2 linked regions of the Solidesulfovibrio magneticus RS-1 genome follow. The protein of the gene in region 2 binds, or shares a complex with, the protein of the main gene of each other region. Links are inferred from orthologs where the notes say so. Each region holds a gene or a part of one and is shown on either strand. Other genes may lie near its edges. The genes, in order: tsaD and tsaE.

The links.
Region 1: the proteins of tsaE (region 2) and tsaD are in contact, whole or in part, in a crystal structure (PDB 6N9A), measured with the Thermotoga maritima proteins. The link is inferred for Solidesulfovibrio magneticus RS-1 from one-to-one orthologs. Residues at the interface, in WP_004082108.1 of Thermotoga maritima: Leu37, Gly38, Lys46, Lys57, Val59, Lys60, Ser61, Thr63, Phe64, Thr65, Leu66, Met67, Val69, Pro71, Tyr82, Arg83, Leu84, Asp86, Asp88, Phe89, Asp93, Ile128, Asp130, Glu131, Arg134; in WP_004082750.1 of Thermotoga maritima: Cys10, Asp11, Arg49, His50, Leu82, Gly84, Gly135, Gly136, Glu154, Thr155, Leu156, Asp157, Asp158, Ser159, Glu162, Asp165, Lys166, Arg169, Leu170, Tyr175, Lys213, Thr214, Leu217, Tyr218, Gln221, Arg222, Asn324.

What each region holds. Positions count from the first base shown.
Region 1 is NC_012796.1:2,436,484-2,439,717, forward strand. Bases 36-2,954 are described here. They hold tsaD (tRNA (adenosine(37)-N6)-threonylcarbamoyltransferase complex transferase subunit TsaD), read left to right. Parts: upstream 36-896; coding sequence 897-2,012; downstream 2,013-2,954. Other genes in these bases: fbp (class 1 fructose-bisphosphatase), read left to right, coding at 36-891; trxA (thioredoxin), read left to right, coding at 2,127-2,447; trxB (thioredoxin-disulfide reductase), read left to right, coding at 2,451-2,954. Also shown: more of fbp, read left to right, coding at 1-35; more of trxB, read left to right, coding at 2,955-3,234.
Region 2 is NC_012796.1:1,995,322-1,998,481, forward strand. What follows is about bases 296-3,140. They hold tsaE (tRNA (adenosine(37)-N6)-threonylcarbamoyltransferase complex ATPase subunit type 1 TsaE), read right to left. Parts: upstream 2,051-3,140; coding sequence 1,541-2,050; downstream 296-1,540. Other genes in these bases: DMR_RS08410 (aspartate kinase), read right to left, coding at 296-1,497; DMR_RS08420 (CBS domain-containing protein), read right to left, coding at 2,059-2,511; DMR_RS08425 (NAD(P)H-hydrate dehydratase), read right to left, coding at 2,515-3,140. Outside these bases: cimA (citramalate synthase), read right to left, coding at 1-34; more of DMR_RS08410, read right to left, coding at 265-295; more of DMR_RS08425, read right to left, coding at 3,141-3,160. UniProt on the Escherichia coli protein: Required for the formation of a threonylcarbamoyl group on adenosine at position 37 (t(6)A37) in tRNAs that read codons beginning with adenine.

The sequences.
Region 1 (3,234 bases), 440 kb from region 2 along the record:
GTCAGCAAGGCAGGCCTTGTCGACGTGCTGGGCTTTACCGGCGAGGTCAACGTCCAGGGCGAGCAGGTCCAAAAGCTCGACGAATACGCCAACAAGGTGCTGATCCACCGGATGGAGCGGGCCGGGGTGCTGTGCGCCATCGCCTCCGAGGAAAACGCCGACATCGTGCGTATCCCCGACCAGTTCCCCAAGGGCGATTATTTCCTCATCTTCGATCCCCTGGACGGCTCCTCCAACATTGACGCCAACGTCAACGTTGGCACCATCTTTTCCATCTACCGCGTGGCCGAGGGGTGCTCCGGCGACAAGCTGTGCGATCTGCTCATGCAGGGCGCCAAGCAGGTGGCCGCCGGCTACTTCCTCTACGGCACCTCCACCATGCTCGTGTACACCACCGGCCGGGGCGTCCATGGCTTCACCCTGGACCCCAGCGTCGGCGAGTTCCTGCTGTCCCACCCCGACATCCGCACTCCGGAGACCGGCAAGGTCTATTCCGTCAACGAGGCCTACTGGTCCTACTGGGACGAGCCCACCCGCGAGATCGTCAGCGCCTTCAAGGGCACGGACAACCCGCGCGGCCAGCCCTACGGCGGCCGCTACATCGGGTCGCTGGTGGCCGACTTCCACCGCAATCTCCTCTACGGCGGCATTTTCCTCTATCCCGCCGACACGCGCGACCCCAAAAAGCCTCAGGGCAAGCTCCGCCTTTTGTGCGAGGCCAATCCCCTGGCCTTTGTCATCGAACAGGCCGGCGGCGCGGCCACCGACGGCGAGCGCGACATCCTGTCCATCGAACCCGAGGAGCTGCATCAACGGGTGCCGCTTTTTATCGGTAGCAAAAACGACGTGGCCAAGGTCATGGAAATCTACGGCCGGGCCAGGAAAGCTTAAGCAACATGCTTTGTCTTGGCATTGAGACGTCCTGCGACGAGACGGCCGTGGCGCTTTTCGAAAACGGCCGTCCCGTCCTGGAAAAACTCGCTTCCCAGGCCGATCTCCATGCCGTCTTCGGGGGCGTGGTGCCGGAGCTGGCCTCGCGAGAGCATTTGCGCCGCCTGGGGCCGCTGTTGCAGGCCCTTTTCGCCGCATCCGGACGAAGCCTTGCCGACGTTGACGCCATTGCCGTGGCTCGGGGGCCGGGCCTGCTCGGCAGCCTGCTGGTGGGGCTGGCCGCGGCCAAGGGGCTGAGCCTGGCTACGGGCAAGCCGCTCATTGGCGTGGACCATCTCCACGCCCATCTCCTGGCCGCGACCATCGGCCGGGACGTGGCCTTTCCGGCCCTGGGGCTCCTGGTTTCGGGCGGCCATACCCAGATCGTGCGCCTGGAATCGGCCCTGTCCCTGGAGGTGCTCGGCCGCACCCTGGACGACGCCGCCGGCGAGGCCTTTGACAAGGCCGCCAAGTCGTTCAATCTGCCGTACCCCGGCGGCGTCTACATCGACGTGCTGGGCCGGGGGATCGCGCCGGACAAGACCCTTTTCCCGCGTCCGTTCCTGGATAACGATCATTTCGACTTCAGCTTCAGCGGCCTCAAGACCGCCGTGGCGTCCTATGCCGCCGCCCATCCCGAACTGCGTGCCGGCAGCCTGGCCGAGGCGGGCGGGGCCATCGACCCCGAGGCCTGGCCCATGGCCTTGCGGCGGGCCTGTTCTTCGCTCAATTTCGCCATTGCCGAGACGCTGCGCATCAAGTTCGAGCGGGCCTTGGATCGGCAGCCCGGACCGCCGGCCAGCCTCATCGCCGCTGGCGGCGTGGCCGCCAACGGTCCCATCCGGGCCATGCTGGCCGATCTGGCCGCCCGACGCGGCCTGCCGCTCTATTTGCCCGAGCCGGCCCTTTGCGCCGACAACGCCGTCATGATCGCGGCGGCAGGCAGCCGGCTGGCCGAGGCGGGCTATGCCCATGACCTGGCGCTGACTGCCGTCCCCCGGGGACGAAAGGTGCCCTGGGACTATGCCGGCGGACCGTCCGGCAAGGCGGCATCGGTTGACAGCGCCTCGCCGGCGCAATAGGTTCGCACGATTACGGCCCTTGAGTATGACGGCAAACGGCGCGACCCGCCGTCCCGATAACGCCAGAAACCCGACCGCCCCGGCGGTCGGCCAGACCATGAAAGGAGAGCATCCATGGCCATCCAACTGAGCGACGCCAACTTCGAAGCCGAAGCCCTGCAGTGCGACCTGCCCGTTCTGGTGGATTTCTGGGCGCCCTGGTGCGGGCCGTGCCGCGCCATGGGTCCGGTCATCGACGAACTGGCCAACGAGTACACCGGCCAGGTCAAGGTGGCCAAGATGAACGTCGACGAAAACCCGAGCACCCCGAGCAAGTACGGCATCCGCGCCATCCCCACCCTGATCCTGTTCAAGGGCGGCGAAGTGGTGGAGCAGATCACCGGTGCCGTGTCCAAAAGCTCGATCAAGGAAATGCTCTCCCAGAAGGCGCTCTAATCCATGAAACGATTCGACGCCGTCGTGATCGGGGGCGGCCCGGCCGGCATCACGGCCGCCCTGTATCTGGCCCGGTCCGACGTGTCCGTTGCCATGATCGAAAAGCTCTCGCCGGGCGGCCAGATGCTCATGACGCATCTGATTGAGAACTATCCGGGCTTCCCGGATGGCATCGAGGGCTGGAAGCTGGCCGACGCCATGGCCGCCCACCTGGGGCATTATGCCGTCGAGCGCATCAATGACGAGGTCACGGCCATCGAGTCCGAAGGCGGACTGCATCGCATCCGCGTTGGCGGCGAGGTGGTCGAGGCCAAGGCCGTGGTGCTGTGCACCGGCGCGCGCTACAAGCGCGTCGGCATCCCCGGCGAGCGCGAACTGGCCGGCCGGGGCGTGTCCTACTGCGCCCTGTGCGACGGCAATTTCTTCAGGAACCAGACTGTGGCCGTCATCGGCGGCGGCAACTCGGCCCTGGAGGAATCGCTGTATCTGGCCCGGCTGGTGAAAAAGCTCTACCTGATCCATCGTCGCGACGATTTTCGTGGCCAGAAATGCTTTCAGGATCGCTGCTTCACCCATCCGGTCATCGAGGTGTTGCGTTCCACGGTCGTGTGCTCCATTTCCGGCGGCGACGCCGTCACCGGCATTGAGGTCCGCGACGTCAAATCCGGCGATTGCCGCACCATCCCGGTGGACGGCGTGTTCGTGTTCGTCGGCTTCGAGCCTCAGGGGGATTTCTATCCGCCGGGACTCACCCGCGACGACCAGGGATTCATCCTGGCCGACGACG
Region 2 (3,160 bases):
GAAGGGTCGTGTCGTAGATGGAAACGCGTCGCATGGTGTCGCTCGTGGGTGTCCGGGCGCGCTTTGGGGCGCGCCCGGGCGGTGCGTGCCGGCCGGGCGAACGCGGGATGCGTTTGGGCCGGCCCTGGTCGCGAAACGCAGGATTGTTTCGCGGGGGAACCTGCCTTGCCGCGTTTTCGGAAGAGGTGTCAGGCTCTTCGCGGAAAACGCGGCAATGCCGGCGTTCCGTCCTGGTCAGCGTCGTCGGGGCTGACCGGGCGGGCGCTAGCAGGCCGGGGTGGGAGCCTGGGATAGCCCGAAGGCGTCGTGCAGGGTCCGAACGGCCAGTTCGAGGTACTTTTCCTCGATGAGGCAGGTAATCTTAATTTCGGAGGTGGCGATCATGAGGATGTTGATGTTCTCCTTTTTCAGGATCGTGAACATCATGGAGGCGACCCCGGAGTGGCTGCGCATGCCCACGCCAATGACCGAGACCTTGCAGACGTTGGTGTCGTGCTGGATCTCGGCCGCGCCGATCTCGGGCTTGAGCTTTTCGAGAATGGCCAGGGTCTTGTCGAGGTTGCCCCGGGAGATGGTGAAGGTCATGTCTGTGCGGCCTTCGCGTCCGGTGTTCTGGATGATCATGTCGACCAGGATGCCGGCTTCGGCGATGGGGGCGAAGATGGCGGCGGCGACGCCCGGGCGGTCCATGACGTTGCGCACCGTGATGCGGCACTGGTCCTTGTCGTAGGCGATGCCCGAAACCAGGACGTCTTCCATTTCCGTATCCTCCAAAGTGACCAGGGTGCCGGGATCGTCGGTGAACGTCGAGCGGACGCGGACCGGCACGTTGAATTTCTTGGCGAACTCCACCGAACGGATTTGCAGGACCTTGGCCCCCATGCTGGAGAATTCCAGCATCTCGTCATAGGAGATGCGGTCGAGCTTGCGGGCGTTGCTGCACAGGTTGGGGTCGGTGGTGTAGACGCCGTTGACGTCGGTGTAGATCTCGCAGACCTCGGCCTCCAGGGCGGCGGCCAGAGCCACGCCCGTGGTGTCCGAGCCACCACGGCCGAGCGTCGTCAGACGGCCCAGGCAGTCCACGCCCTGGAAGCCGGCCACCACCAGCACGTCGTAATCCTCCAGCAGGCCGCGCAGACGCTGGGTGTCGATGTCCATGATGCGGGCGCGGCAGAAATTGGAATTGGTGGTGATGGGAATCTGGAACCCGAGCAGCGACCGGGCGCGCAGTCCGGCGTCCTTGCACAACATGGCGAATAGCGCCACGGACGCCTGTTCGCCGGTGGTGACCAGCACGTCGAGTTCGGCCGGATCGGGATTGGGGGAAAATTCCTTGGCCATGTCGAGGAGCCGGTTGGTCTCGCCGGACATGGCCGAGAGGGCCACGACGACCTTGAAGCCCTCTTGATGGGCCTTCTGGATGCGGGCCAGGACCAGGCGCATGCGCTCCAGGCCCTTGACCGACGTGCCGCCGTATTTTTGCACCATAATCCGCATGGAAGCCTCCGATGATTCGGGAAAAGCGTCCTTGCCCGGCCTGCTAGCGGTCAAGCAGGTTCGGACAGGCCGCGATCAAGGCGGTCAGGGCCGCCGCGCCCCGCCGCCCGTGGGCAGTCAATTCGCACAGCCTCCCCGAGGGGACCGGCAGCCAGTCGCATTCCAGGCGATCCGGCGGCGCAAGCGCCCGGGACAGATGCTGCGCCCATTCCACGACCGCCACGGCCTGGTTTTCCAAAGCCGCTTCCAGGTGCTCCTCCACGCAGGGATCGCCGCCGGGAATCCGGTAGAGATCGACGTGGAACACCTCGGGCCGGGTCGGGTAGACATTGACGATATTGAAACTTGGACTGGCCACCTCGGCCTCGTCGCCGCCGGGCAACGCCCCGGCCAGTCCCCGGACGAGGGTGGTTTTGCCTGATCCGAGGTCGCCGCGCAAGAGCAGGGCGGCCCGGGTGGCCGGGTTGGCCAGGATTTCGGCCAAAATACGGCCGAGTTCCAGTGTGGCCGCCTCGTCCGGCAGCCGCAGGCGCGCTGGTTGGCTGGGGTCCATGTCCCGGGCTACTTTTTGAGCAGCGTGCCCAGGATGTCGCGCATGCCGATGATGCCGACGATGGCGTCGCCGGAGACGACCGGAATGGTGTGGTAGCCCTTTTCGGTCATGAGCGTGGCCACTTCGTCGATAAGCGTTTCCGGGGTCACGGTGACCGGTTTGGCGGTCATGGCGTGAAACGCGGTCAGGGCCGACATCTTTTCCACTTCCCGGTCCAGGTCCTTCATGGAACCCAGGGGAATGAAACCGTCGAGCAGGGAGAACACCGAGGGCAGGGACAGCTTTTTTTGCTGGGCCACCAGATCGGCCTGGCAGAGAATGCCGGTCAGTTTGCCGGCGGCGTTGACCACGGGCACGCCGTTGTAGCCCTTTTCAAAAAGCAGCGTGGCGGCGGCGGTGATGTCCGTGTCTTCGTTGATGGTGACGACGTTTGCGGTCATCACGTCCTTGGCTGTGAGCATCCGTTACTCCGTTGCGGCCCGGGGCAGCATGTCGGCGATTTCCGAGGCCAGGTTGCCCCGTGCGGGATAGGCGTCGGCGAGGGCTTCGCCGGCGCGACCATGCCAATACACCGCAAGGCTTGCGGCGAGCAAGGGGGAAAGACGGCGCGCCAGCAGACTGGCCAGCAGTCCCGAGAGCACGTCGCCCGAGCCGCCCACGGCCAAATTCGGGGCGATGACGGGGCTGACGGCCACATAGCCTTCGGGTGTGGCCACCACCGTGGCCGGCCCCTTGAGCACGGCCACGCAGCCGTAGCGCGCGGCCAGTTCCCGGGCCGAGGCCATCCGGTCGGCCTCCACGCCGGGGATGTCCGTGCCGAGCAGCCGGGCCGCCTCGCCGGGATGGGGCGTCATGACGGCGTTATTTTCTATTTTTGCCGCCAGTTCGCGGTCGTCGGCCAAGAAATGCAGGGCGTCGGCGTCCAAGACCAAGGGGCAGGGCAGGGGCAAAAGCGCGGTCAAAAAACCGGCCGTGTCGGGATGGCGGCCCAGGCCCGGCCCCAGGGCGAGGGCCCCGGCTCCGGCGGCAAACTCGCGCACGGCCTGGGCCTCGGCAGCCGTGAAATGGCCGCACGTGCCCATGGGCATGGTCATGACGTCGGGAAAACCG